2 regions of the Micromonospora sp. SYSU B005 genome follow, and region 2 is predicted to be linked to the other one. Evidence: riboswitches for the same ligand, from Rfam matches in the RefSeq annotation. Region 2 holds a riboswitch; the other holds the start of a gene.

Region 1 (14,551 bases), on a different contig from region 2:
GGCTGCGTCCGCTGGCCGAGCAGCTCATCACCAAGGCCAAGCGCGGCGACCTCGCCTCGCGCCGCCGCGTGCTGGGCGTCGTCAAGGACAAGGACGTGGTCTACGCCCTGTTCGACCAGATCGCGCCCCGGTACGCCAACCGCAACGGTGGCTACACCCGGATCGTGAAGACCGGTCCGCGCAAGGGTGACGCCGCTCCGATGGCGATCATCGAGCTGGTGGAGGAGCTTCAGGTCGCCGAGCCGAAGGCGAACAAGAAGACCGCCGCCCGCAAGGCCGCGCAGCAGGACAAGGTCGAGGCCCTGGCCCCGGCCGAGGAGACCCCGCGCTCCAGCGCCGGTGACCAGGACGCCGAGCCGCCGGTCTCCGCGTCGGGTGACACCGCCGCCGCCCGTGAGGACAGCGACGAGGCCACCGAGAACGACAAGGCCTGAGATCAGGCTCGACCGGGCCCGGCATCCCCTCGGGGGTGCCGGGCCCGTCGCCGTCGACAGGAGGTACGAGGTGGACGAGCGGACCCGGCTGCGGCTGGACGTCTCGTACGACGGCACCGACTTCTCCGGCTGGGCGCCCCAGCCGACCCGGCGCACCGTGGCCGGCGTACTCGTGCAGACGCTGGACCTGGTGCTCGGCGCGGGCACGGTGACCGGCCTGACGGTGGCCGGGCGTACCGACGCCGGGGTGCACGCCACCGGGCAGGTATGCCACCTCGACCTGCCGACTCCCGTGTGGCGGGAGCACGAGGGGCGGCTGCTGCGCCGGCTGGCCCGGCTCTTGCCGCCTGACGTCCGGGTACGCGCGATGACCGAGGTGCCCGCCGACTTCGACGCCCGCTTCTCGGCCACGTTCCGGCGCTACGAGTACCGGGTCACCGACGCACCGTGGGGCGCCGAGCCGCTGCGCCGCGGGGACACCCTGGCCTGGCCGAAGCCGCTGGACCTGGCGGCGCTGAACGCCGCCGCCGCCGGGCTGGTGGGCGAGCACGACTTCGCCGCGTACTGCCGGCGCAAGGAGAACGCCACCACGCTGCGCGAGGTGACCCGGCTGGACTGGCGGCGCGACCCGGACGGGATCCTGGTCGCCACCGTGCAGGCCGACGCGTTCTGCCAGAACATGGTGCGCAGCCTGGTCGGGGCGATGCTGGTGGCCGGTGACGGGCGGCGGCCGGTCCAGTGGCCGGCCGGCCTGCTGACCCGGCGTGAGCGCTCCAGCGAGGTGACAGTGGCGCCGGCGCACGGCCTCGCCCTGGTCGCTGTGGGCTACCCGGCCGACCCGGCCGAGTACGCCCGCCGCGCCGAGGAGACCCGCCGGTTGCGGGTGCCGGTGGCCGAGGGCTGAGCCCGCCTCAGTCCGTGCCCCGCTGTCCGGCGCTGTCCCCGGCCGACTCCGCGTCGGGCTGACCGGCCGTGCCGGCCGCCGCGCGACGGTCCAGCACACCCCGGTTGAGGTGCAGCTCGACCATGTCGTACATGATCTCGCGGGCGGCCGCGTCGTCGCTCGGGATGCGTTCCCCGTCGGCGCGGGTGACCAGGCAGTAGGCGACGTAGTGTCCGCGTACCTGCCAGGCGACCCGGGCCGCGGCCTTCTCCACCGCGTCGGTGTCGTCGCCGGCCGCCATGCCACGGAACCGTCCCTGGCGCGCGTCGAGCAGCGGCCGGATGCGGTCGCGTACGCGCTGGGCGGTGGCCACGTCGGTGAGGTTGAACAGGCCGGCGGTGATCAGGTGGTCGCCGTCGGGGGAGCGGAGCGTGCCCCGCACGACCTGGTTGCAGCCGAGCCGGACCAGCAGGTCGGCGATCTCGCCGGTGGCCGCTACCTGGCACTTCGTGCTGGCCTGGGTCTTCAGCACCCGGTATGCGGGCTTTCCGTCGGTGACCACCAGATCCTTCGTCGGGAAGACCTCCGTGGCGGTGAGCGACGCCTGGTCGGTGTCCCGGGAGTCCAGGTCGGTGGCACCGGACGGGGTGCTCGACTCGGTCGGCTGCGGGGTCGGCTGGCCGGCTGGGGGCGTGGCGGTGCGTTCGTCGAGCAGAGCCGCGACGGCGAGCCCGGTGAGCGAGAGCAGCAGCAGGACGGCGGCACCGCCGACGAGCGTCTGCCAGAACCGCCCGCCGCCGCGGCGTTCGGCGCGCCGGGTCCGGGGCAGCTCGGAGACGTCGGCGGCGCGGGCGGTGGGGCTGGCCGGGATCGGCACCGTCGGCCGGTTCACCGCCGCCGGTACGGGCGCGGGCATGGGCGGCGCGGGCTGCGGCACCGGGGACGGCTCCCGTGGTGGCGCGGGCCGTCCGGGTGCCGGCGCCGGGGCCGGTGGTGCCGGAACGGGTGCGCGGGTGTCGTCCGCCACCGCCTGCCCGTCGGGGTCGGCCTGCTCGGCCGCGCCGGCCGGCGGCAGCGCCGGTTGCGGGCGCGGCGGCGGGGGCAGCGACGGCGTGGGGAAGCGGGAGCGTGACGGACCCGCGGGCGGAGGCGTGGCTGCGGGCCCGGTGGGGGCCGACCCGGGCTTCGGGTACTCCAGGAAGGCGTCCTCATCGGACTCGTACCGGTACACCATGTGGCATAGAGTAGGACTGATTGTCCCTTTCAGGGGTAATATCGGGAAATTCTGGTGGAGTGGCGTCCGGCCCTGCCCGTGACACCGTCGCCGGAACCGCCCCGGCCCGGTGCGAGAATGCCTGCGTGACCGGCGACCACTACTTCACCGCTGAACCCTCGACCCCGGCCCGCCCGCGCGAGGTCGAGTTCACAGTCGCCGGGCGCGACTACACACTCGGCTCGGCCGGTGGCGTCTTCTCCGCCGACCGGCTCGACCCGGGGACCGCCGTGCTGCTGCGCAAGGCCGACCTGCCGGCCGCCGACGTCACCGGCGCGCTGCTCGACATCGGATGCGGCTTCGGCCCGATCACCTGCGTCCTCGCCACTGTCGCGCCGAAGGCCACCGTCTGGGCGGTGGACGTCAACGAGCGCGCCCGCGCCCTCACCACCGACAACGCGGCAAGGGTCGGCGCCGCCGACCGGGTACGCGCCGTCGCGCCCGACGACCTGCCGGACGACGTCACCTTCACCCAGATCTGGTCCAACCCGCCGATCCACATCGGCAAGGCGGAACTGCACGGCCTGCTGCTGCGCTGGCTGCCCCGGCTCGCCCCGGACGGAGTGGCCTGGCTGGTCGTCGCCCGGCACCTCGGCGGCGACTCGCTGCACCGCTGGCTGATGGAGCAGGGCTGGTCCGTCGAGCGGCAGGCCAGCCAGAAGGGCTACCGGGTGCTGCGGGTCACCCGGTAAACCGGTGTCGTCCACCGACCCGGCTCGGGCAGGATGCCCGCGTGGGATACGTGGACGTGGCAGGAGTGGGGCACATCCTCCCGGACGGGCGTGAGCTGTTCAGCGACGTGTCGTTCCGGGTCGGTGAGGGCGCGAAGGTGGCGCTCGTCGGCCCGAACGGCGCCGGCAAGACCACGCTGCTGCGGATGGTCGCCGGTGACCTGCCGGTCAAGACCGGCGCGATCGCCCGCTCCGGCGGGCTGGGCGTGATGCGGCAGTTCATCGGCATGATCGGCGACGAGTCCACGCTCGCCGACCTCGCCCTGTCGCTGGCGCCGCCGGCGCTGCGCAACGCCGGGCGGCGGCTCGCCGAGACCGAGGCGGCCATGCGGGCGGCCGAGGTACGCGGCAAGTACAGCTCCGCCGCCGCGAAGACCCAGCTCGCGTACGCCGAGGCGCTCGCCGCCTGGGGCGAGACCGGCGGGTACGACGCGGAGGTCCTCTTCGACACCGTCGCCACCATCGTGCTGGACCTGCCACGGGACAGCGCCCGGGAACGGCCGGTCCGCACGCTCTCCGGCGGCCAGCAGAAACGCTTCGCGCTGGAACTGCTGCTGCGCGGCCCGGACGAGGTGCTGCTGCTCGACGAGCCGGACAACTTCCTCGACGTACCCGGCAAACGCTGGCTGGAGGGGCGGCTGCGCGAGTCGGCCAAATCCGTGCTGTACGTCTCGCACGACCGGGAACTGCTGGCGCAGACCGCCGACCGCGTCGTCGCGGTGGAGGGCGGCAGCGCGTGGGTGCACCCGGGCGGCTTCGCGAGCTGGCACGACGCCCGGGTGGCCCGGCACGCCCGCCTCGACGAGCTGCGCAAACGCTGGGACGAGGAACACCAGAAGCTGCGCGAGCTGATGCTGATGTACAAGCAGAAGGCCGCGTACAACGACGGGATGGCGTCCCGCTACCAGGCCGCGCAGACCCGGTTGCGCAAGTTCGAGGAGGCCGGGCCGCCGCCCGTACCCCCGAAGGACCAGGACATCCGGATGCGCCTGACCGGCGGGCGGACCAGCAAGCGCGCGGTCATCGCCGAGCAGCTGGAGCTGGACGGCCTGACGTACCCGTTCGACCTGGAACTCTGGTACGGCGACCGGGTCGCGGTGCTGGGCGCGAACGGCACCGGCAAGTCGCACTTCCTGCGCCTGCTGGCCCGCGGCGGCACCGACCCGGAGCCGGGAAACACTCCAGTCGACGGTGCCGGCGCGCTCGCACCGGTCGCCCACGGCGGCGTGGTGCGGCTCGGCGCGCGGGTCCGGCCCGGGCACTTCTCGCAGACCCACGACCGGCCGGAGCTGATGGCCAAGACGCTCGTCGAGGTGCTGTGGCGCGGCGACGACCACCGGGCCGGCATGGACCGGCACGCCGCGATGGCGGCGCTGTCCCGGTACGAGCTCGCCGGCCAGGGCGACCAGCGGTTCGGCACGCTCTCCGGCGGGCAGCAGGCCCGCTTCCTGGTGCTGCTGCTGGAGCTGTCCGGGGCGACGCTGCTGCTGCTCGACGAGCCCACGGACAACCTCGACCTGGCCTCGGCCGAGGCACTGGAGGCCGGGCTGACCGCGTTCGAGGGGACTGTGGTCGCTGTGACACACGACAGGTGGTTCACCCGTACCTTCGACCGGTTCGTGTTGTTCCGGGGCGACGGCGACGTGGTGGAGACGCCGGAGCCGGTCTGGGACGTGGGGTGATCGACCGGGAGCTGGCCGACCGGCTGTGCGCGGTGGACGGCGTGGTCGCGGTGGCGCTCGGCGGCAGCCGCGCCCGCGGCGACCACCGGCCCGACTCCGACTGGGACCTGGGCCTCTACTACCGGGGTACGCCGGACCTGGCCGGGCTGCGCGCGGTGGCCGCCTCGATCGCCGACGGGCCGGTGGACCTCACCGCACCGGGCGGCTGGGGGCCGTGGGTCGACGGGGGCGGCTGGCTGCGTGTCGGCGGCGTCGCAGTGGACTGGATCTACCGCGACCTGGACCGGGTGCACCGGGTGTGGGCGGACTGCCGGGCCGGCCGCTACACGGTCGAGGCGCAGGCCGGGCACCCGCTCGGCTTCTACTCGCACGCGTACGCCGGGGAGGTGGCGCTTGGGCGGGTGCTCGGCGACCCGAGCGGTGAGCTGACCGCGCTGCGGGCCGAGACCGTCGACTACCCGCCCGCGCTCGGCGCCGCGCTGGTCGCCGGCGGCTGGGAGACCGGGCTGCTGCTCGACGGCGCGGCGAAGGGCGCGGCCGGAGGCGACGCCGGCTACGTGGCGGGCTGCCTGTTCCGGGTGGTCGGCGTGCTGGTCCACGCGCTGCACGGCCGGGCCGGACGGTGGCTGGTCAACGAGAAGGGCATGATCACGTCCGCCGGACGCCTGCCTGGTGCGCCGCCGGACTTCGCCGAGCGGGCGCAGGAACTGCTGGGCGCGGTGGGGCGTACCCCGTCCGAGCTGGCGGCGACGATCGCCGCCGCCCGAACGCTGGCCGCCGAGGTGCTGCCGCTGCCCGGATGACACCCGGGCAGCGGGCATAGGGTGGATCTCGTGAGTGAGATGACCTATCGCCGGCTGGGCGACTCCGGGCTCGTGGTGTCAGTGGTCGGTATCGGCTGCAACAACTTCGGCCGCAAACTCGACCTCGACGGCACCCGGGCGGTGGTGGACGCCGCGCTCGACGCCGGGATCAACTTCTTCGACACCGCCGACATCTACGGCGAGCCGCAGGGCGCCTCCGAGGAACTGCTCGGCCAGGCGCTCAAGGGCCGCCGCGACGACGTGGTGCTGGCCACCAAGTTCGGCATGGACATGAACGGCGCGAACGGGCCGGACCACGGCGCCCGGGGCGCCCGCCGCTACATCGCCCGCGCGGTCGAGGCGTCGCTGCGCCGGCTCGGCACCGACCACATCGACCTGTACCAGATGCACGAGCCCGACCCGGGCACCCCGATCGACGAGACGCTCGCCGCGCTGGACGACCTGGTGACCGCCGGCAAGGTGCGCTACCTGGGCAACTCCAACTTCGCCGGCTGGCAGATCGCCGACGCCGACTGGACCGCGTCGTCGCAGGGGCGTACCCGGTTCATCTCCGCGCAGAACCACTACTCGCTTGTGGAACGCGGGGTGGAGGACGAGGTGATCCCCGCCTGCGAGCGGTTCGGCCTCGGCATGCTGCCGTTCTTCCCGCTCGCCAACGGGCTGCTCACCGGCAAGTACAAGCGCGGTGAGGCGCCCCCGGCTGGTAGCCGACTGGCCGGTGGCGGCCGGTACGCCGAGCGGCTGGCCGCCGCGCGCTGGGACGTCATCGAGGCGATCGAGGCGTACGCGGCCGAGCGCGGCATCACCATGCTCCAGGTGGCCATCGGCGGCCTGGCCGCCCGTCCCGCCGTGACGTCGGTGATCGCCGGCGCGACGACCCCCGAGCAGGTGAAGGCGAACGCCGAAGCCGGGACGTGGCAGCCCAGCGACGAGGACCTCGACGCCTTGGACGCCATCCTCTGACCGTCCCCGCCGGTACCGACGCGCCCGCTCGTGCGTTGGATCCGTCCGCGTGTCGGCGTGCACCCACCGTGGCCGCCCGCGCGCGGAGGCACCCATGGCGTTCCACTCAGAGGCAGCGCTCACGACGGGTGGAACGGCATGGGTGTCAAAAGGGCCTTGAAACACCCATGGCGTTCCACTCGTCGCCAGATTCAGTCGCGAGTGGAACGCCATAGGTGTCTGCGGGCGGGCCTTCTGACGCCCGTGGCGTCTCGGGCGGCCCGGACCGGACCGGCCAGGCGGCGGGTGGCGGGCCGGGGCTGCGGGCACGGATCAGTGGTTCGTCTCGATGGCGCGACGTTCTGCCAGGGCCTGGCGCACCAGGGCCACTGTGGCGTCGGGGCGGCGTAGCACGTCGTCGGCGGTGAACCGGAGCACGACCCACCCGGCCGCGCGGAGCGCGTTCAGGCGCGCCACGTCCCGCCGGAAGTGCGCCCGCTCCCGGTGGTGGTCGCCGTCGTACTCGACCGCGAGGCGGAGAGCCGGCCAGGCCAGGTCCACCCGAGCCACGAAGCGTCCGCCGGCGCGAACCTCGTGCTGGGCGGTGAGCGGGCCGAGGCCGGCGTCGAGCAGGAGCAGCCGCAACCGTGTCTCCATCGGGGACTCGCTCAGCGGCTCGGCCACCGCCAGTACCTCGCGCAGCAGCGGAGCACCCGGCCAACCCGGCCGGTCGGCGGCGTAGGCCCGCAGGGCGGGCAGCTTCACGACCCGGCGACGCAGCAGCGCGTCGACGGCGACCAACGCCTCGACGCGGGTGCCGTGGCGGCCCAGGTCGAACGCGGTACGCAGCGGGGTGGTGACCGGTAGCCCGCCGACGAGGGTGCGATCCTGCTCCGGCAGCGGCGAACGGACCACCCGCAACCGTGGGTGCGGTCGCAGTCGAGCAGCAGGCGGCAGCACCACTGTGACCGGCGCGTCGCGGGTGAGCACGTCCACGCCGTACACCCAGGCGGCGCTGCGCCCGGCAAGCACGGCATCCGGCGGCAGACGCAACGTCACCGCCTCGCACCACATCCGGTGGTCGTCGGCGCGGTATCCGTCCCGGTGCACGTACACGTCCGGCAGCAGGCGGATCCACGCCGGCCCGCGCAGCATCGTCCAGGTGAGCAGCCCTTCGGAGACGACACTGCCGCCCCGGAACGGCACGATCGCCAGGCGGCGCGGAACGCGGGCGGGAACGGCCATCCCGGCAGCGTGTCGTGACGGGACGGTCACCCGCTGCCCCGATCCGGCGGACGGCTGGTTCCTGGGAAAAACCTCACCCGGGCTTCCGTACGGGCGGGAGGCGTCGTACGGTAGGCCGCAAGTGACCCACGGGAGCCCGGTGCGGACCGGGCTGAGAGGGGGGCTGGGAGCCCCCGACCGTCGAACCTGATCCGGGTAATGCCGGCGCAGGGAGGAGCGTTGCCGTGCTGTCCCTGGGACGACTGCATCTCATCACCGACACCCGGCCGGGGCGTGACCCGCTCGCCGTGCTGCGTGCCGCCCTGCCCGTCGCGCGCGCCGACCTCGTCGTGCAGGTGCGCGTGGAGGACGACGCCACCGACCGGGAGGCGTACGAGCTGGCGTGCCGGGTGACCGAGGCGTGCCGGCCGTACGGAGCGCGGTGCCTGGTCAACGACCGGCTGCACGTGGCGCTCGCGGTGGACGCCGCCGGGGGCCACGTCGGCGCGGACGACCTGCCGGTCGCAGCCGCCCGCCGGGTGCTCGGCCCGGACGCGGTGCTCGGCGCGACCGCCCGGGAGCCGGTAGGCGCCCGCGCGGCGGTGGACGCGGGCGCGAGCTACCTGGGCGTGGGCCCGTGCCACGCCACCACCACCAAGTCCGGCCTGCCGGACCCGATCGGCCCCGACGGGGTACGCGCGGTCGCCGAGGCGGTGAGCGTGCCGGTGATCGCGATCGGCGGGGTGACCGCCGCGAGCGTGCCGGCGTTGCGGGCGGCCGGGGCGTACGGGGTGGCGGTGGTCGGCGCGCTCAGCCTGGCCGCCGATCCCGCGCACGCCACCGCCGAACTGCTGCGGGCGCTGACGCGATGAGCCCGGCCGACGTGGCGGTGGTGGGCGCCGGGCCGGTGGGACTCGCGATCGCGTGGCGCTGTGCGCAGCGCGGGCTGCGCGTGGTGGTGCACGACGACCGGCCCGGGTCGGGTGCCTCGTCGGTGGCCGCCGGGATGCTGTCGCCGGTCGCCGAGGCGTACTTCGGTGAGCACGAACTGACCGCGCTCCTCGTCGAGTCCGCCGCGCGCTGGCCCGGCTTCGCGGCCGAGCTGACCGGGGCGAGTGGCGTCGACGTCGGCTACCGCACCGAGGGCACGCTCGTCGTCGGGCTCACCGCCGACGACCTGGCCGAGGCGGGGCGGCTGTGGTCGTACCAACGGGGTTTGAGACTGCCGATCACGCCGCTGCGCCCCTCGGAGCTGCGCGACCGCGAGCCGGCGCTGGCGCCGCGCGTGCGCGGCGGCGCTGTCGCGCCCGGCGACCACCAGGTCGACCCGCGGCGGCTGGTCGTCGCGCTGCGCACGGCCGCCGAGCGCGCCGGGGTGGAGCTGCGTCCGGCCCGCGTCGGCGCGCTGTCCGAGGTGGACGCAAGGATCACTGTGGTCGCGGCCGGATGCGGCGCGGCGGCGCTGACCGGCCTGCCGGTCCGGCCGGTCAAGGGCCAGGTGCTGCGGCTGCGCGCGCCGGGTGGCGGTCCGCCGGGCTTCCGGCACGTGATCCGGGGGTACGCGGACAGCGAGTCGGTCTACCTGGTGCCCCGGGACAGCGGAGAGGTCGTGGTCGGGGCGACGGTCGAGGAGCGCGCGGACACCGCTGTCACCGCCGGTGGCGTGCTGACACTGCTGCGCGCCGCCGCGGAGCTGGTGCCGGAACTCGTCGAGTACGAGCTGGTGGAGGCCGTCGCGGGGCTGCGCCCCGGTACGCCTGACAACGCGCCGATCATCGGGCCGCTGCCCGGGCGGCCGGGCGTGCTCGCCGCGACCGGGCACCACAGGCACGGCATCGTGCTCACCCCGGTCACCGCCGACCTGGTCACCGAACTGATCGTCACCGGCGAGCCGGATCCCGCGCTCGTCCCCTTCACCCCGGACCGCTTCGGGAAGGAGCGCACGTGGAACTGATCGTCAACGGCACCGGCCGGACGCTGCCCGAGGGCGTCACCGTCGCCGAGGTGGTCCGCACCGTCACCGACCGGGAGCGCGGGCTCGCGGTGGCGGTGAACGGCGAGGTGGTGCCGCGCGGCGGCTGGTCGGCGAGCGTGCTGCGAGACGGCGACCGGGTCGAGGTGCTCAGCGCCACCCAGGGCGGGTGAGCAGGATGTCCACGCTTGAGATCGGTGGGGTCACGTTCGGCTCCCGGCTCATCCTCGGCACCGGCGGCGCGGCCAACCTGCACGTGCTGGAGCAGGCCATCCGCGCCTCCGGCACCGAGCTGGTGACGTTGGCGCTGCGCCGGGTGGACACCACGCCCGGCGGGTCGGGCGGCCTGCTCGACCTGGTGGAGCGGTGCGGCGTACGGCTGCTGCCGAACACGGCCGGCTGCCGTACCGCAGTGGAGGCGGTGAAGACGGCGCACCTGGCCCGGGAGGCGTTCGACACCGACTGGGTGAAGCTGGAGGTGATCGGCGACGAGCGCACGCTCCTGCCCGACGGGGTGGAGCTGCTGCGCGCCGCCGAGGAACTGGTGGCCGACGGGTTCACAGTGCTGCCGTACACCTCGGACGATCCGGTGCTGGCCCGGCGGCTGGCCGACGTGGGCTGCGCGGCGGTGATGCCGGCCGGGTCGCCGATCGGTTCCGGGCTGGGCATCGGCAACCCGCACCACATCCGGCTGATCCGGGCGGCCGTGGACGTGCCGGTGGTGCTCGACGCGGGCATCGGTACCGCCTCCGACGCGGCCCTGGCGATGGAGCTGGGCTGCGACGCGGTGCTGCTGGCGAGCGCCGTGACCCGGGCCGCCGACCCGGTGGCGATGGCCACGGCCATGCGGTACGCGGTCGAGGCCGGCCGCCTGGCGTACGGCGCGGGCCGCATCACCCGCCGCTTCCACGCCTTGCCGTCCACCTCGGACGAGGGACGGCCCGACCTGTGACCGCCGTACGCGCTGCGGATCCTGGTACGGAGGCGCCCGTGGAGGGACGGCCGCGTAACAAGATCTACGCCGGTCCGACCGGGGTCGTCGTGCTCACCGATCGACGGGTCGCTCGGGGACCGCTCGTCGACGTGGTCGCTGGTGCCGTCGGCGGGGGAGTGCGCTGGGTGGTGCTGCGGGAGAAGGACCTGCCCCGCGCCGAACGCCTCGCGCTCGCCGTCGACCTGCGCGCGATCCTCGCCGAGGTGGACGGCACGCTGATCGTGGCCGGACCGGACCCGCTCGACGGGGACGCGGTGCACCTGCCCGCGGCCGGCCCGTATCCGCCACCCGCCGTCGGACTCGTCGGCCGCTCCTGCCACGACACCGCCGAGCTGGCCCGGCTCACCACCGAGCACTACGCGACGCTGTCCCCGGTCTACGCGACACAGACAAAGCCCGGCTACGGCCCGGCGTTTCGGGAGTCCGGACTCGCCGCGCTGGTGAAAGCCAGCCCGGTCCCGGTGCTCGCCCTCGGCGGCATCGAAACGGCAGCTCAGGTAGCGGCCTGCGTTGAAGCGGGCGCAACAGGAGTAGCAGTCCTGGGAGCCGTCATGCGCGCCAACGACCCCACCGAAACCGCCACCACGCTGGGCAGAGCCTTCCAGGAGGCGGCCACCCGTGTGGCGCGCACCCACCCCGCGCGATCCGACGAAGGCCCACACGAGAAGGGCTGCGGCCGACCGTGACCACGGAGGGATCAAGCCTGACCGCCCGGAGTGGGCACGGTCGGCCGCAGCCCTGAACCGCAACCACCGGAGAAGACAAGTGACGCCGAAAACAGTTCTGAGCATCGCCGGCTCCGACTCCGGAGCGGGAGCGGGCATCCAGGCCGACCTCAAGACGTTCGCCGCGCTCGGGGCGTACGGCACGACAGTTCTCACCGCAGTCACCGCGCAGAGCACCAGGGGCGTGGACGCCGTCCTGCCGCTGCCCCCGCAGACAGTGCGCGACCAGATGGACAGCGTCCTCGGCGACTTCGACGTGCGCGCTGTGAAGACCGGGATGCTCGGCACCCCGGCCGTCGCCGACGCGGTGGCCGAGGCGGCCCGGGCCGGGCGGCTGCCGCACCTGGTCGTCGACCCGGTGCTGGTCGCCACGAGCGGGCACCGGCTCGGCGTGGTGGAGGCGGTCGAGCGGCTGCTGCCGTACGCGGAGGTCGCGACGCCGAACTGCGCGGAGGCCGCGGCCCTCACCGGAGGCCCGGTGGGCACCGTCGAGGAGATGGTCGCGGCGGCCGAGGCGCTGGCGGCGCGTGGACCGGCGTTCGTGGTGGTGACCGGCGGCGACGTGGACGCCGACGGCGAGTCGGTGGACGTGCTCGCCGGCGGCGGGACGACCCGCCTGCTGCGCGCGCCCCGGGTGGACACCCGGCACAACCACGGCACCGGCTGTTCGTTCTCGGCCGCCGTCGCGGTCCGGCTCGCCGCGGGCGACGCGGTGCCGGTCGCGGTGGCGGCCGCCAAGGAGTACGTCACCCGCGCGCTGACCGGCGCGCGGACCTGGGAGCTGGGCGCGGGACGCGGCCCGCTGGACCACTTCGGCTGGTCCGCATGAGCGACAGGGAGGCTGTCATGCAGGCACGTCGCAAGGTGTACGTGGAAGGGTCACGCCCGGACATCCGGGTGCCGTTCGCCGAGGTGACGCTGACCGGGGACAACCCTCCGGTACGGCTCTACGACACCTCCGGTCCCGGCTCCGACCCGGAGGTGGGGCTGCCCGCGCTGCGCGGACCGTGGATCGCCGAACGCGGGGACGTGGCCCCGGTACGCGGAGCGGGCACGCCGCTGGCCGGAACCCGTCCCACTCAGCTCGCGTACGCCCGGGCCGGGATCGTCACGCCGGAGATGGAGTTCGTGGCGATCCGGGAGTCGGTGTCGCCGGAGTTCGTGCGGGACGAGATCGCGGCCGGGCGGGCCGTGCTGCCGCTCAACGTCAACCACCCCGAGTGCGAGCCGGCCATCATCGGCAAGGCGTTCCTGGTGAAGGTGAACGCCAACATCGGCACCTCGGCTGTCACCTCGTCGGTGGCCGAGGAGGTGGAGAAGCTGACCTGGGCCACCCGGTGGGGCGCGGACACCGTGATGGACCTGTCCACCGGCAAGCGCATCCACGAGACCCGCGAGGCGATCGTGCGGAACGCGCCGGTGCCGATCGGCACGGTGCCGATCTACCAGGCGCTGGAGAAGGTCGGCGGCGACCCGGTGAAGCTGAGCTGGGAGGTGTTCCGCGAGACGGTCATCGAGCAGGCGGAGCAGGGCGTCGACTACATGACCGTGCACGCCGGGGTGCTGCTGCCGTACGTGCCGCTGGCGGTGGACCGGGTCACCGGGATCGTGTCCCGGGGCGGCTCGATCATGGCGGCCTGGTGCCTGGCGCACCACGAGGAGAACTTCCTCTACACGAACTTCCGGGAGCTGTGTTCGCTGCTCGCGAAGTACGACGTCACGTTCTCCCTCGGTGACGGCCTGCGCCCCGGTTCCATCGCGGACGCCAACGACGAGGCGCAGTTCGCCGAGCTGCGCACGCTCGGTGAGCTGACGAAGGTCGCCTGGGAGTACGACGTGCAGGTGATGATCGAGGGCCCCGGGCACGTGCCGATGCACAAGATCAAGGAGAACGTGGACCTCCAGCAGGAGTGGTGCCACGAGGCGCCGTTCTACACGCTCGGGCCGCTGACCACCGACGTCGCGCCCGCGTACGACCACATCACCTCCGCGATCGGCGCGGCGATGATCGGCATGTTCGGCACCGCGATGCTCTGTTACGTCACCCCGAAGGAGCACCTCGGGCTGCCGGACCGCGACGACGTGAAGGCGGGCGTGATCGCGTACAAGATCGCCGCGCACGCGGCCGACCTGGCCAAGGGGCACCCGGGCGCGCAGGCGTGGGACGACGCGCTCTCGAAGGCCCGGTTCGAGTTCCGCTGGTCCGACCAGTTCAACCTGGCGCTCGACCCGGAGACCGCGCGGGCGTACCACGACGCGACGCTGCCCGCCGAGCCCGCGAAGACCGCGCACTTCTGCTCGATGTGCGGGCCCAAGTTCTGCTCCATGAAGATCACCCAGGAGCTGAAGGACTACGCGGCGCGGGGCATGCGCGGCAAGTCCGAGGAGTTCGTCGCCTCCGGATCGCGGGTGTACCTGCCGCTGGCGTGAGCGAGGCCCGGGCGGGCCGTTTCGACCCGGTCCGCCCCGGCCGTCGTTCAGTCGCGGTGGTGCCGTCCGGTCCGCAGCGAGCGGGCGTCGTCGGCGTTGTCGTCCGAGGCGAGACCGGCCACCCAGTCCACGTACTCGTCGTCGGCAGCGGTGGTCGGCTCGGCCGTCCGCTCGGCCGGCTCCGGCTCGTCCTTGGCCCGGTTGCGCCGGAACAGGCCGCGCCGGGGCTTCGACTTCCCGCCGGACGCGTCGGCGTCGTCCGGTCCGGCGTGCCGCCCGCGCCGGGAGTCCGCCTCCGTCTCCGTGGCGGTGGCCTCCGGCAGTGCGGCGGTGGTGTCCGGCAGCGCGGCACCCGCCTCGCCCGGTGCGGCGGTCGTCGCGGGCCGGGCGACAGGCTTCCCCGCCTCGGGCCGGGTGAGTGGCCCTGCCGGGCGGGC
Region 2 (14,551 bases):
CAACCTCACCAAGCCGGGCGCCGAGCCGCACGACCTGGAACTCAACCCGCGGCAGGTCGGCCAGGTGGTCGACGCCGACGTGGTCGTCTACCTCAGCGGCTTCCAGCCGGCGGTGGACGAGGCGGTCGAGCAGAACGGCGGCGACCGCGCGTTCGACGTGGCGGGCGTCACGCCGCTGCGGGACGCCGCCGCCGGTGGGCACGACCACGACCACGAGGGCGAGGCCGGGCACTCCGAGGAGGGCGGCGGCAAGGACCCGCACGTCTGGCTCGACCCGACCCGGCTGGCCACCATCGGCGACAAGCTCGCCGAGCGGCTCGGCAAGGCCGACCCGGACCACGCCGCCGACTACACCGCCCGCGCCGGCGCGCTGCGCGCCGAGCTGACGAAGCTCGACACCGAGTACGCCGACGGCCTGCGCACCTGCCAGCGCCGGGAGATCGTCACCAGCCACACCGCGTTCGGCTACCTGACCGAGCGCTACCAGCTGGAGCAGATCGGCATCAGCGGGCTCACCCCGGAGTCCGAGCCGTCCCCGCAGCGGCTCACCGAGGTCGCGAAGGAGGCCCGGGAGCACCAGGCCGGGACGATCTTCTTCGAGAGCCGGGTCAGCCCGAAGGTCGCCGAGACCATCGCGCGCGAGGTCGGGGCGAAGACCGCGATGCTGGACCCGCTGGAGGGCCCGCCCGCCGAGGGCGACTACCTCTCCGCGATGCGCGCCAACCTGCAGACCCTGCGAACCGCTCTGGACTGCTCATGACCCCACCCGTGATCGAGATCGCGCACGCCACGGTCGGCTACGACGGCCGCCCGGTGCTGCGTGACGTCTCGTTGACAGTGACCTCCGGAGAGGTGGTCGCCGTGCTCGGCGCCAACGGCTCCGGCAAGTCGACGCTCGTGCGCGCCGCGCTCGGCCTGGTGCCGGTCGGTGCCGGGTCGGTCACCCTCTTCGGCACGCCGCAGCGCCGCTTCCGGCAGTGGCACCGCATCGGGTACGTGCCGCAGCGGCTCGGCGCGGGCAGCGGAGTACCAGCGACGGTGCGCGAGGTGGTGGCGTCCGGGCGGCTGGCCCGCCGGGGCGTACTGCGGCCCGCCGGGCGCGCGGACCGGGAGGCGGTGACGGCGGCGCTGGACGCGGTCGGGCTCGCCGACCGGGCCGGTGACCCGGTGTCCACGCTCTCCGGCGGCCAGCAGCAGCGCACCCTGATCGCCCGCGCCCTGGCCGGCGGGCCGGAGCTGCTGGTGCTCGACGAGCCGACCGCCGGGGTGGACGCGGCCAGCCAGGAGGCGTTCGCCGAGGCGCTGCGCGGGTTCCGCGACGGCGGCGGCACGGTGCTGCTCGTCGCCCACGAGCTGGGCCCGTTGCGCCCGCTGATCAGCCGGGCCGTGGTGGTGCACCAGGGCGGGATCGCCCACGACGGCGCGGTGCCGGAGCCGGCCGGCCACCACGCCGACCCGGACCACGAGCACGTGCACCCGCACTGCGACGAGGAGCCCGCCCGGCTCTGGACAGGCATCTGAGATGGATCTCTTCCAGTACGACTTCATGCTCCGCGCCCTGGTCGGCGCGCTGATCATCGGGCTGGCCGCCCCGGCGCTCGGCATCTACCTGGTGCAGCGCCGGCTGGCGTTGATCGGCGACGGGCTCGGGCACGTGGCGCTCACCGGCGTCGGCGCGGGACTGCTGCTCAACCGCTCCCCCGTGCTGGTGGCGGTGATCGCGGCGACGCTCGGCGCGATCGTGATCGAGCTGGTCCGCGCGTACGGGCGCACCTCCGGCGACCTCGCGCTGGCGTTGCTGTTCTACGGCGGCATCGCCGGTGGCGTGATGCTGGTCGGGCTCTCCGACGCCAGCAGCGGGTCGCTCAACGCGTACCTGTTCGGGTCGCTGACCACCACCTCGCCGGGCGACCTGGTCACCATCGGCGTGCTCGGCGCGGTGCTGCTGGTGACCATGCTGGTGCTGCGCCCGGCGCTGTTCGCGGTCTGCCACGACGAGGAGTACGCGCGTGTGTCCGGCCTGCCGGTGCGGACGCTGAACCTGGTCATCGCCGTCGGCACCGCGGTCACCGTGACCATCGCCATGCGGGCGGTCGGGGTGCTGCTGATCAGCGCGCTCATGGTCGTGCCGGTGGCCACCGCGCAGCAGGTGACCCGGGGCTTCCGGTCCACCATGACGGCGGCCATGGCGCTGGGCGTGTTCGCCGCCGGCACCGGCGTCTGGGTGGCGGCGACCGCCAACACGGCGCCCGGCGCCTCGGTGGTGATCGTGGCGATCGGCTCGTTCCTGCTGGTGGCGATCGCCGCGGCCGGTCTGCGGGCGGTGCGGCGGCGGGTGCGGGCCGACCGGTCCACGCCGCCGCCCGAGCCGGCCGAGCACGAGGTGCTGCTGGGATGAGGCCCTGCCCGCCGGCGCAGCTGGGATTGGTTACCGTTACAGGGTGACCGGCACGAACGGGTACGACGCCTTCGAGGGTGCGGGTGACCTGCTGCGCGCGCTCTCCGCCCCGATCCGGCTCGCGATCGTCAGCGAGCTGGCCGAGGGGGAGCGCTGCGTGCACGAGCTGGTCGAGAAGCTCGGCGCCCCGCAGCCGCTGGTCTCCCAGCACCTGCGGGTGCTGCGCGGCGCGGGGGTGGTGCGCGGGTCGCGGCGCGGCCGGGAGATCGCGTACGCGCTCGTCGACGACCACGTGGCCCACATCGTCAGGGACGCGGTCAGTCACGCCGGCGAAGGGTCGCACTGAGCGGGAAATCGGCCAGGTGCCGACGCGCCCGTGTCGTGGGACGCTGTCCGGCGTGAAGATCTACGCCGACCGTTTTCCCACCGCCGTCCGCCAGTTCCTCACCGACCTGCTCGTTGTCGCCTGGGTGTACGCGGCGATCCGCTTCGCGCTGTGGCTGCACGACGTGGTCGAGAAGCTCGCCGTACCCGGGCAGAAGCTGGAGGGGGCCGGTGGTGGGCTCGCCGACAACCTGGCCGAGGCCGGCGGCAAGGTCGGCCGGGTGCCGATCGTCGGCGACGAGCTGACCGCGCCGTTCACCCGCGCCGCCGACGCCGCCCGCGCGGTCGCCGAGGCGGGCCGCGACCAGCAGGAGCTGGTCGGGCAGCTCGCGCTCGGGCTGACCGTCGCGGTGCTGGTGTTCCCGCTCGGCCTGGTGCTGTTCGGCTGGCTGCCGCTGCGCCTGCGCTGGATGCGCCGGGCCGGCGCGGCGAAGGCCCTGGCGGGCGTCCCGGCCGGCCGGGACCTGCTGGCGCTGCGCGCACTGGCGGGTCAGCCGCTGTCGAAGCTGACCCGGATCGCGCCCGACGTCGCCGAGGCGTGGCGGCGCGGCGACGACGCGACAGTCGACGCGCTCGCCGCGCTGGAGCTGCGCGAACTGGGGCTGCGTGGCGGCCGGTAAGGTGTGCCGGTGCTGTACTTCCTGATCGTCGTCGCCGTGCTGCTGCTGGGATACGCGGCCGTGCTGGTGAGTTTCGTCCGCAAGGGCCGCAAGATCCCGCCGTCGGCGTACCTGGTGCTGGCCGGGCTCAACGGCCTGATCCTGGCCGGCATCCTGGCCTGGGCGATCGCGCGCTGACCGCCGCGGCGGCCGTCCGGGCGGACGGCCGCCGGGTTGGTCCGGTCAGCCGGCCGGCGGGATGCGACGGCGGACGTCCTGCTCGGTGGACGGCCCCGGTTCCCATCGGGCCACCCAGGGCAGGTCGGCGGGCGGGGTGACGACGCCCTCCTCCACCGAGGCGTACCGGCCGGCGACGATCCGCTTGGCGGCGGCCACGTCCACCGAGTCGGTGTTCGACCACAGGCCGGTGAACAGCTCGTCGACGCGCAGCCGCGCCTGACGGCAGAACAGGTCGGCCAGCTCGACGTTCTCCGGGTGCGCGTCCCGCTCGGCGTAGGCCCGGACGCATACCGCGCTCATCGCGAACAGCTCCGCGCCGATGTCCACCACCCGGCCGAGGAACGCCTGTTTGCGCTCCATCTTCCCCTGCCACCGGGACATCGCGTAGAACGTCGACCGGGCCAGCTTGCGGGAGGTCCGCTCGACGTGGCGCAGGTGCCCGGCCAGCGGCCCGAACTCCTGGTACGCCCCGGGCGTCTGCCCCTTGCCGACGGCGAGCGTGGGCAGCCACTTCGCGTAGAAGGCGCCGGCCCGCGCGCCCGCCTTCGCCTTGCGGCCCAGCCCGGCGTCGGGGTCGATGATGTCGCCCGCGACGGACAGGTGCGCGTCGACCGCCTCGCGGGCGATCAGCAGGTGCATGATCTCGGTGGAGCCCTCGAAGATCCGGTTGATCCGCAGGTCGCGCAGGAGCTGCTCGACGGCGGCCGGCCGTTCCCCGCGAGCGGCGAGCGAGTCGGCCGTCTCGTAGCCGCGGCCACCGCGGATCTGGATCAGCTCGTCGGCGATCCGCCAGGCCATCTCGCTGGCGTAGAGCTTGACCAGCGCCGCCTCGATCCGGATGTCGTTGCGGTCGTCGTCGGCGAGCATGCAGGACAGGTCGAGCATCGACTCCATGCCGTACGTGGTGGCGGCGATGAAGGAGAGCTTCTTCGCCACCGCCTCGTGCTCGCCCACCGGGCGGCCCCACTGGACCCGGTCCGCCGCCCACTCGCGGGCCACGTTGAGCGCCCACTTGCCGGCGCCGACGCACATGGCCGGCAGCGAGAGCCGGCCGGTGTTCAACGTGGTCAACGCGATCTTGAGGCCCTTGCCCTCACCGCCGATCACGTTCTCCTTCGGCACGAACACGTCGTGGAACCGGGTGAGGCTGTTCTCCAGGCCGCGCAGCCCGACGAAGGAGTTGCGCCGCTCCACGGTGATGCCGTCGCTGTCGCCCTCCACCACGAACGCGGTGATGCCGCCGCGCCGCCCCTCGCCGGCCGGCACCCGGGCCATCACCACCAGCAGCGTGGCGAGCGTGCCGTTGGTGGCCCAGAGCTTCACGCCGTTGAGCCGGTAGCCGGTGCCGTCCGCGGTCGGCTCGGCGGTGGTGGCGAGCCGGGCCGGGTCGGAGCCGACGTCCGGCTCGGTGAGCAGGAACGCGGAGACCTCACCGGCGGCGAGCCGGGGCAGGAACCGGTCCTTCTGCTCGGGCGTGCCGAACATCTTCAGCGGCTGCGGCACGCCGATCGACTGGTGTGCGGAGAGCAGCGCGCTGACCGCCGGGTTCACCGAGCCGACGAGCATCAACGCCCGGCAGTAGTGCAGGTTGCTCAGCCCCAGCCCGCCGTACTTCCGGTCGATCTTCATGCCGAACGTGCCGAGCCCGGCCAGGCCGTGGAACACCTCGTCGGGGATGCGGGCGTCCCGCTCGATCGCCTCGCCGTCCACCTCGGACGTCAGGTACGCGCGCAGCGCGCCGAGGAACTCGTCGGCGCGAGCCACCTCGGCCGGGTCGGGGCGGGGCCACGGGTCGATCAGGTCGAGCCGGAACCGGCCGAGGAACAGTTCCTTACCGAAGCTGGGCCGGTCCCAGGCCGACTCGCGGGCCGCCTCGGCGACCTGGCGGGCCTCCTTCTCGGAGACCTGGCCCGCCTCGGTGGGCAGCGGCCCCGCGCCGTCCGGTGACTCGGGCCGGCTGTTCTGTGTCGTGGTCACGGCTGCCTCCTCGCGGTCCGGCTGCGTCGACGCGTTCGACGAAAACGACGCTACCCCCGGGTGTTACCCAGGGGTAGCGCTGCGTGCACGTCCGATTTGGCGGACCGTCAGTCGGTCAGCGACTGAGGGCTGTCGTCCTCGTCGTCGATGTCGTCCTCACCCCAGTTGCGCCGGCTGAACGGCAGGATCGCCCAGAAGATCAGGAACCACACGCCGGTGAGCGCGCTGAGCAGGAACGCGATCGGCCGGTCCAGCACGAAGTCGGTGACCAGCAGGACCGAGCTGACCATCGCGATCAGCATGAAGAACAGGCCACCGGTGGCCATCCGGTGGGCGAACCGGACCAGCTCCGGCTTACGCCCCTGCCGGAACAGCGCCCGGTGGAACGCGACCGGAGAGATGATCATCGCGGCGGACGCGGCGGCGGTCAGCAGCGCCAGGATGTAGACGTCGCGCTGGAACTCCGTGGTCCGGCCGAACCCGTTGCTGAACGGCAGCGTCAGCAGGAAGGCGAAGAGGATCTGCACACCGGTCTGCGCGACCCGCAGCTCCTGCAACAGGTCGGCGAAGTTGCGCTGCCAGCGCTGCTTCTCGGATTCCTTCGACACTCGCGGACCTCCCCGGGAGACGGCACGGCCGGCGGGTGAACGCCCACCGGCAGGAGCGCCAGTGCCCCGTACGGCTGATCACGAAACCGGTTCAGGAACCGCGGCGGATCCGGCCCGCGTACCGTGCCTCCAGCTCGGCGTTGTGCTCGTCGCCGCCGGTGATGTTCGCGGACAGGTAGACCGGCGGGCGCTGCCCCGCCGCGACCAGCCGGGCCACCACCTCGGCGACGATCTGCTGGGCGAGCAGCGCCGCGGTGATCGAGGAGACCGCGCCGACCGCGCCGCCACCCGGTAGCGGCAGCGTCGCGTCGCCGTAGGGGGCGCCGTTGTCCAGCACCACGTCGGCGAAGTCGGCCAGCTTGCGGCCGGACGGGTGCCGCGACGTCATCCGGGCCGAGTGCTGTGCCGAGGTGATCGCCACCAGCCCGTGCCCGCGTTCCTTCACGATGGACGCGAACTCGACCATCGCCCCGTTCACGCCCGAGTTCGAGGCCAGCACGAACACGTCCTGCGGACGGATCGGCGCCAGCTCGTAGAGGCGGTGCGCGACCGCCGGGTCGCGTTCCAGCTTCGGTCCGAGCACGTCGGCCGGGTCGCCGCCGATCAGCACCAGGTCACGCAGCGCGATCCGGTTGGTGGGCACCAGCCCGCCGGCCCGCCCGGCGATCTCCATGGCCAGCGCCTCGGAGTGCCCGGTGCCGAACGCGTGCACCACCCCGTCGGCCTGCAGCGCCGCCGCGATCAGGTCGGCTGCGTCGGCGACGTTCTGCCGCTGCTCGGCGGCGACCCGGCCGATCGTCTCGGTCACCACCGCCAGGTACGCGTCGGCGCTCACCGTCATGCTTCCTCCGTTCCTGCGCACCGGGCGAGGATCGCCTCGGCCAGCGGGCCGGGCGCCTCGTCCGGGATCCAGTGACTGACCCCGGGCAGCACCACGAACCGGTAGTCACCCGTGACGTGCGCGGCGCACGCCTGCGCGGCCGTCCGGCCGATCGCCACGTCCTTGTCGCTCCAGACGAACGTGGTGGGCACCCCGACCGGGGCGACCGCCTTCATGTCCGTCCCGGTCATCGCGCGGTACCAGTTCAGCGCCGCCGTCAACGCCCCCGGCTCGCGCATCGGCTCGGCGTACCGGGCCACCTCGCCGGCGCCGCCCACCCCGCTCAGCAGCTTGCGCAGCGTGGCGCCGTTCCACGCCAGCAGCACCTTCTCCGCCGTACCGGGCTTGCGGAACAACGCGATGTAGGCGGACTTGACCTTCTGCCGGGGGTCGGTGGCGAGCGCGTGGCCCATGGCGGCCGGGTGCGGCACCGACACCGCGGTCAGCGTCCGGACCCGCTCCGGGTGCGCCGCCGCCAGGCCCCACGCCACGATCGCGCCCCAGTCGTGGCCCACCACGTGCGCGCGGGTCACCCCGAGCGCGTCCAGCACCGCCGCCGCGTCGGCCACCAGCTCCGGAATCCGGTACGCCCCGACGTCCGCCGGACGCGCGCCGGGCGAGTAGCCGCGCTGGTCGAGCGCGTACGTGCGCAGCCCGGCGGCGTGCAGGGCGGGCGTCACCGCGTCCCACTCGCCGGAGTGCTGCGGGAAGCCGTGCAGCAGCAGGACGGGATCACCGCCCTCGGGGCCGCCGGCGCGTACCTCGAACGTCAGTCCCCGCGCATCCACCAGCATGATCGCCACCATACCGACACTCGCCCTGCTGGGCTGGGGGCCGTCGTCGGTGCTAGCGTCTGCGACGAGACAACTTCACATCCGACAGGGGAGCGCACAGCGCTGAGAGTGCGGGCCGGTGCCCGCAGACCCTCGAACCTGATCTGGGTAATGCCAGCGCAGGGAGTTCGGTCGACCTCCAGCCGCGTCGCCGTCCGGTGACCACCGGGCGCGGCGTGCGTCTTCTCCTGGTTCACCTCGACGAACTGGGAGCCAACCATGAACCGTACCGACAGCAACCGCTGGCGTACCGTCGACATCGTCGTCGCCTCGGTCATCGCCGTAGCCTTCGGCGTCGTGTTCCAGCTCTGGAACATCCTCTGGAAGGGCAGCGACGGGCCGTTCGCCTTCTTCGCCCCGCTGCAGTCGGTGATGTACGGCGTCTGGCTCATCCCGGCCGTGCTGAGCGCGCTGATCGTCCGCAAGCCGGGTGCGGCGCTGCTCACCGAGACCGTCGCCTCGACCGTCTCGGTGCTGCTCGGCTCCCCGTACGGCGCGATGGCGATCCTCCAGGGCGCAGTGCAGGGCCTGGGCGTCGAGGCGGTCTTCGCGGCCACCCGGTACCGCCTCTACCGGCCGCTCACGGCGGCGCTCGCCGGCGCGTGCGGCGGCCTCTTCGCCACGCTGTTCGACGCCCTGTACTGGTACCCGGGCACGAGCTGGACGACCTTCCGGCTGCCCTACATCGCCTTCGGTGTGCTCAGTTGCCTGCTGGTGGCCGGCCTGGGCGCGGTGGCCCTCACCCGCGCGCTGGCGAACACCGGCGTACTGGACCGCTTCCCCGCCGGCCGCGACCGCGCCCTGGTCTGAGGCTCGCCTCGCCCCGCCCCGGTGATCAAGGAGTTTGCGTCCGCCGGGCACGGTTCTCCGGACGCGAACTCCTTGATCACGCAGGCTGGGCCGGGAGAGGGGGTGGTGGGCGGTGAGCGGGGTGGTGCTCCGGGGGTTCGGGTGGCGGCACGGGGGACGGAAACGCTGGGCTCTGCGCGGGGTGGATCTGCGCGTGGAGAGCGGCGAGCGGGTGCTGCTGCTCGGACCCTCCGGCGCCGGTAAGAGCACGCTGCTGGCCGCACTGGCCGGGCTGCTGCCGGAGGACTCCGGCGAGCAGGAGGGCACCGTCGAGATCGACGGGCTGGACCCGCGCAAGGCCCGCGAGCGCGTCGGCATCGTCTTCCAGGACCCGGAGACCCAGCTCGTCATGGCCCGCTCCGGCGACGACGTGGCGTTCGGGCTGGAGAACCGTGGCGTACCCGCCGGCGAGATCTGGCCCCGCGTCGACGAGGCGCTGCACCGGGTCGGCTTCCCGTACGACAGGGACCGCCCCACCGCCGCGCTCAGCGGCGGCGAGCAGCAGCGGCTGGCACTGGCCGGCACGCTCGCGCTGCGCCCCGGGCTGCTGCTGCTCGACGAGCCCACCGCCAACCTCGACCCGGCCGGCGCCGGCCTGATCCGCCGGGCCGTCGCGAACGCGCTCGACCCGGACACCACGATGGTCCTGGTCGAGCACCGGGTCACCGAGGCGCTGCCGCTGGTCGACCGCGTCGTGGTGCTGGAACCCGGCGGCGGCGTGCGCGCCGACGGGCCGCCCGACGCGGTCTTCGCCGCGCACGGCGAGGCGCTTGCGGCCGCCGGGGTCTGGGTACCCGGCCACGTCGCGCCGCCCCGGCACGCCACCACGCCGCCCGGCGACGTGCTGCTCTCCGCGGAGCGGCTCGGCCTGCCGCCGCGGCTCAACCCCACCGACCTTCGGGTACGCGCCGGCGAAGCGCTCGCCGTCCTCGGTCCCAACGGGGCCGGGAAGTCCACACTGGCGCTGCTCCTGGGCGGCCTGCTGAAGCCCGGCACTGGCGCCGTCACCGCGTCGGCGGAACTCGCCGGGCGGGACGCTCGTACTCCCCCGCACCGCTGGCGCGCACCCGCGCTGGTCCGCCGGATCGGTTCGGTGTTCCAGGACCCGGAACACCAATTCGTCACCGCCACGGTGCGCGACGAGCTGGCGCTCGGCCCGCGCCGCACCGGCCGACCCGAGCCGGCGGTCACCGCCACCGTCGACGAACTGCTGCACCGTTTGCGGCTGGACAAGCTGGCCGGCGCCAACCCGTACACCCTCTCGGGTGGCGAGGCACGGCGGCTGAGTGTCGCGACGGCCCTGGCCACCGCGCCCCGCCTGCTGATCTGCGACGAACCCACGTTCGGCCAGGACCGGCGGACCTGGCTGGAACTGGTCGACCTGCTCGCCGAGCTGCGCGACGCCGGGCACGGCCTGGTCACGGTGACCCACGACGCGGACTTCGTGGCCGCGCTGGCCGACCGGACGCTCACCCTGCACCGCTCCCCCGACGGGGTGGTCACGTGATCGGCCTCGAACCGGTCGCCGCGCCCGGCGCCCCGCTGGCCCGGCGCAACCCGGTGGCGAAGCTGGCCGCCGCTGTGGTCTTCACGCTGATCCTGGTGGCGACGCTCGACCCGGTGGCCCCGGCCATCGCCATCGCCGTCGAACTCGCGGTGCTGCCGCTGTTCGGGGTCCGCTACCGGGTGCTGGCCCGCCGGGCCTGGCCGCTGCTCGCCGGCGCCGTCGGCATCCTGATCACGCTGGTGCTCTTCGCGGCCGACCGTTCCGGCCCGGTGCTCGTCGAGGCCGGGCCGATCCTGGTCACCCAGGGCGTGCTGATGACCGCGCTCGGACTGGTGCTGCGGATGCTCGCCGTGGCGCTGCCCGGCATCGTCGTGTTCGCCACCACCGACCCGACCGACCTGGCCGACGCGCTGATCCAGAACGCCAAGGCACCCGCCCGGTTCGCCATCGGGGCACTCGCCGCGTTCCGGATGGTGCCGCTGCTGGAACAGGAGTGGCGGATGATCAGCATGGCCCGCCGGGCCCGCGGCGTGGACGCCGGCCGCAACCCGGTGGCGAAGCTGCGGCTGTTCGCGTCCACCGCGTTCACCCTGCTGGTGGGCGCGATCCGGCGGGGTACCCGGCTGGCGGTGGCGATGGACGCCCGGGGCTTCGACGCGGGCACCCCACGCACCGTTGCCCGCCCGCAGCGCTTCACTCGCGCCGACGCCCTGCTCGTGGCGGGCGCCGCGCTGCTGGCAGGCGGCGCCCTGGCCACAAGCATCGCCCTGGGCACCTTCCGCCCCTTGATCGGCTGACCCCTCCCTCTCCCTCCCTCCCCCTCACCTCCGCCCCCGCCCCGTTGATCATGAAGTTGACGGCACCGGTTGCCCGATTCGCCCCCGCCAACTTCATGATCAACCAGAGCCGGGCGAGATCTTGGTACGGAAGGGCCCCTATGGGGGCCGGAATCCTCCAAGATCTTCGGGGAGGCTCGGGCGGGGCTGTCGGTCAGCTGCGGCGGAAGGCGTAGAACCGGGTCTGGCCGGCGCGCTGGCTCCGCCCGGTCAACCGGGCCTGCCGCCCTGCCGGTGGGCCCGATCTGGGCGGCGTCGCGGATGCGCCCGGCAGGACCGGGGTCTCCGGAGACTCCGAGGGCGACACCGTCGGCGCAGCCAGGACCGGCGACACCGCATCCGGAGACACGGCGGGCGCCGCCGGCTCGGTGGGAAGCACCACCGGGGACACGGTGGACGCCGACGGCTCGGTGGGGAGCACCACCGCGGGTGGCGTCACCGTGAGCGCGTCGAGGTTTGGCGTGGTCACCTGCGGCGACGACTGCTTGCGGGACTTCTTCGGATTGCGCTTCGCGGGCATTCGCGGGCCTCCTGTCGTGCGGGCGCGCCGACCGGGACGCGCCGAGCGAGGGCTCCGGTGCGTTCCGATCACGACAGACACCGCGACCGACGGTGGCGGGGAAGGAATGCGGACGCCCGGAGCAGGACGGGTCCACGGCACTGGCGGCGGTGGACCGGGCTCGGAGGTGGGGCGTCACTTACGCATGCGGCAACGCTATCCCGCCGCCCGGAGGTCCGCACCCGATTTACCGGGAGAGAACGCGGACGTGCCCGCGCGAGACGCACGGCCACCCGCCGATCACGCCCTGTCGACGTCCCCGCCCGCTCCCCCGGCGACCGCGATACGGTCGCAGCACGGCAGCACGAACGAGAGGTGGCGGTACGCATGGCAGAGCAGGCGACGGCGCAGATCGGGGTCACCGGTCTGGCGGTGATGGGCCGCAACCTGGCCCGGAACCTGGCCCGTAACGGCTTCGCCGTGGCGGTGCACAACCGGTCGCCGGAACGTACCCGCAGCCTCGTGGCCGAGCACGGCGACGAGGGCACGTTCGTGCCGTCGGAGTCGCTCGCGGACTTCGTCGGCTCGCTGGAGCGGCCCCGCGCGGTGATCGTGATGGTGAAGGCCGGTGCGCCGACCGACGCGGTGATCGACGAGCTGGTCCCGCTGCTGGAGGAGGGGGACATCGTCGTCGACTGCGGCAACGCGCACTTCGCCGACACCCGCCGCCGGGAGGAAGCGCTGCGCGAGCACGGGCTGCACTTCGTCGGCACCGGCGTGTCCGGCGGCGAGGAGGGCGCGCTGCTCGGCCCGAGCATCATGCCGGGTGGTTCGGCCGAGTCGTACCGCAAGCTGGGGCCGATCTTCGAGAAGATCGCCGCGCAGGTGGACGGTGAGCCCTGCTGCCGGCACATCGGGCCGGACGGCGCGGGCCACTTCGTGAAGATGGTGCACAACGGCATCGAGTACGCCGACATGCAGCTCATCGCCGAGGCGTACGACCTGTTGCGGGCCGGTCTGTCGGCGAGCCCGGCGGAGATCGCGGAGATCTTCCGGGAGTGGAACGGCGGCGAGCTGGGGTCGTTCCTCATCGAGATCACCGCCGACGTGCTCGGCCACACCGACGCGGCCACCGGCCGGCCGTTCGTGGACATCGTGCTCGACCAGGCCGAGCAGAAGGGCACCGGCCGCTGGACCGTGCAGAGCGCGCTGGACCTCGGCATCCCGATCACCGGCATCGCCGAGGCCACGTTCGCCCGGTCGCTGTCCGGCCACGCCGACCAGCGCGAGGCCGCCCGCCGGGTGTTCGCCGACGCGGGCGACAAGTGGCAGGTGGACGACCGGGACGCGTTCGTCGAGGACGTGCGCCGCGCGCTGCTGGCCAGCAAGATCGTCGCGTACGCGCAGGGCTTCGACCACATCCGGGCCGGCAGCCGGGAGTACGACTGGGACATCGACCTGGGCGGTACGGCCACGATCTGGCGGGGCGGCTGCATCATCCGGGCCGGTTTCCTGGACCGGATCCGGGAGGCGTACGACGCGGAGCCGGACCTGTCGACGCTGCTCGTCGCGCCGTGGTTCGCCGAGCGGGTCAGCGCCGGCGTACCGGCCTGGCGACGGGTGGTGGCCGACGCGGCCCGGGCGGGCGTCCCGGCCCCGGCCTTCGGGTCGTCGCTGGCCTACTTCGACGCGCTGCGGGCGCAGCGACTGCCGGCCGCGCTGATCCAGGGCCTGCGGGACGACTTCGGCGCGCACACTTACCACCGGGTGGACCGGGCCGGCTCGTTCCACACGCTGTGGGCGGGCGACCGCTCCGAAGTGGAGGCGTGAGCCGCACCGGCAGCACGGCCGGACGGGTCACCAGGCCCGCTGACCGTCCGGGTCGGGCGCCCAGCCGGCGGCCGGTTCGCCCGCCGCCAGCTCGCCGATCTCACCGGAGCGGACGGCGGGGGTGTGCCCGAGGTCGGCGCACCACCGCTGGGCGACGTCGGCGCACAGTGCGGCGACGGCGTCCCGGCGGGCCGGCTCCACCAGGTCGGCGGCGGCCAGGGCAGTAGTCATCTCGTACCGGAGATCGCGCATCCTCCACCCCCGTGGCGGGCACGCACCCGGCGGCGCGCCCTGCGCCGATCGTAGAGCGGAACGCCCCGCCCCCGGCGGGAAAGCCGGATGCGGGGCGTCACACTCGGGCCGGATGTCGGCCGCAGCCACCAGGGCCGGGTGTCGCGGTCAGAAGAACCGGCGACGCTTGGCCTTCTGCGGCCGGACCAGGTCGGCGCCCTTGGTCAGCAGACGGCTCACCCCGGACGGGCCGCGACGGGCCTCCAGGGTGTGGCTGAGCCGGCGCGCGCCGGCCGCCGCCAGCGGCACGGCGACCGCCATGACCGCCCACTGCGCGATCCGCTTCTGAATCATGTGGTTCACCTCCGCGTTTGCTGTCTACCGGTATCGGTACCCAGCGCGGCACGTCGGTAAGCGTGACGTCAGGCGCCCGGGGCGACCGGGTTGGGCAGGGCGCCGCCGAAGCGGCGGTCGCGCTGGGCGTACAGCTCGCAGGCGTACCAGAGGTGACGGCGGTCGAAGTCGGGCCAGAGCGTGTCCAGGTAGACCAGTTCGGCGTACGCGGTCTGCCAGAGCAGGAAGTTGGAGATGCGCTGCTCCCCGGAGGGGCGCAGGAACAGGTCGACCTCGGGCACCTCGGGGTGGTAGAGGTACCGCGCGATCGTCTTCTCGTTCACCTTGGCCGGGTCGAGCCTGCCGGCCGCGACGTCGCGGGCGATCCCGGCGGCGGCGTCGGCGATCTCGGCCTGGCCGCCGTAGTTGACGCAGAACTGCAGCGTCAGCGTCGAGTTGCCGCGCGACATCTCCTCGGCGGTCTGCAACTCGGAGATGACGCTCTTCCACAGCCGGCCCGCGCGGCCCGACCAGACCACCCGTACGC

Evidence for each region. Region 2 has a riboswitch for thiamine pyrophosphate ahead of SM452_RS26955 (ECF transporter S component). Riboswitches for the same ligand answer to the same signal wherever they lie in the genome.
Region 1: linked by a shared signal. The riboswitch ahead of thiE (thiamine phosphate synthase) and the one ahead of SM452_RS26955 (ECF transporter S component) in region 2 are both predicted to bind thiamine pyrophosphate.

The regions. Positions count from the first base shown of each region.
Region 1 covers NZ_JAXCFU010000001.1:514,583-529,133, reverse strand. Annotated here, with positions in the region: gene rplQ (50S ribosomal protein L17) at 1-434, shown strand, start outside; gene truA (tRNA pseudouridine(38-40) synthase TruA) at 505-1,338, shown strand; gene SM452_RS02435 (hypothetical protein) at 1,346-2,551, opposite strand; gene SM452_RS02430 (class I SAM-dependent methyltransferase) at 2,677-3,282, shown strand; gene SM452_RS02425 (ABC-F family ATP-binding cassette domain-containing protein) at 3,324-5,003, shown strand; gene SM452_RS02420 (nucleotidyltransferase family protein) at 5,000-5,806, shown strand; gene SM452_RS02415 (aldo/keto reductase) at 5,828-6,790, shown strand; gene SM452_RS02410 (DUF559 domain-containing protein) at 7,103-8,014, opposite strand; TPP riboswitch at 8,133-8,244, shown strand; gene thiE (thiamine phosphate synthase) at 8,242-8,865, shown strand; gene thiO (glycine oxidase ThiO) at 8,862-9,947, shown strand; gene thiS (sulfur carrier protein ThiS) at 9,938-10,138, shown strand; gene SM452_RS02390 (thiazole synthase) at 10,144-10,917, shown strand; gene SM452_RS02385 (thiamine phosphate synthase) at 10,956-11,645, shown strand; gene thiD (bifunctional hydroxymethylpyrimidine kinase/phosphomethylpyrimidine kinase) at 11,725-12,513, shown strand; gene thiC (phosphomethylpyrimidine synthase ThiC) at 12,531-14,114, shown strand; gene SM452_RS02370 (hypothetical protein) at 14,162-14,551, opposite strand, start outside.
Region 2 covers NZ_JAXCFU010000017.1:14,543-29,093, forward strand. Annotated here, with positions in the region: gene SM452_RS26905 (metal ABC transporter substrate-binding protein) at 1-760, shown strand, start outside; gene SM452_RS26910 (metal ABC transporter ATP-binding protein) at 757-1,521, shown strand; gene SM452_RS26915 (metal ABC transporter permease) at 1,523-2,398, shown strand; gene SM452_RS26920 (ArsR/SmtB family transcription factor) at 2,442-2,744, shown strand; gene SM452_RS26925 (hypothetical protein) at 2,797-3,402, shown strand; gene SM452_RS26930 (hypothetical protein) at 3,412-3,579, shown strand; gene SM452_RS26935 (acyl-CoA dehydrogenase family protein) at 3,625-5,598, opposite strand; gene SM452_RS26940 (DUF6328 family protein) at 5,706-6,206, opposite strand; gene SM452_RS26945 (sugar isomerase domain-containing protein) at 6,298-7,047, opposite strand; gene SM452_RS26950 (alpha/beta fold hydrolase) at 7,044-7,880, opposite strand; TPP riboswitch at 7,957-8,063, shown strand; gene SM452_RS26955 (ECF transporter S component) at 8,139-8,729, shown strand; gene SM452_RS26960 (ABC transporter ATP-binding protein) at 8,842-10,275, shown strand; gene SM452_RS26965 (energy-coupling factor transporter transmembrane component T family protein) at 10,272-11,072, shown strand; gene SM452_RS26970 (hypothetical protein) at 11,266-11,631, opposite strand; gene gndA (NADP-dependent phosphogluconate dehydrogenase) at 11,998-13,440, shown strand; gene SM452_RS26980 (thioredoxin reductase) at 13,468-13,692, opposite strand; gene SM452_RS26985 (hypothetical protein) at 13,840-14,025, opposite strand; gene SM452_RS26990 (isoprenyl transferase) at 14,094-14,551, opposite strand, start outside.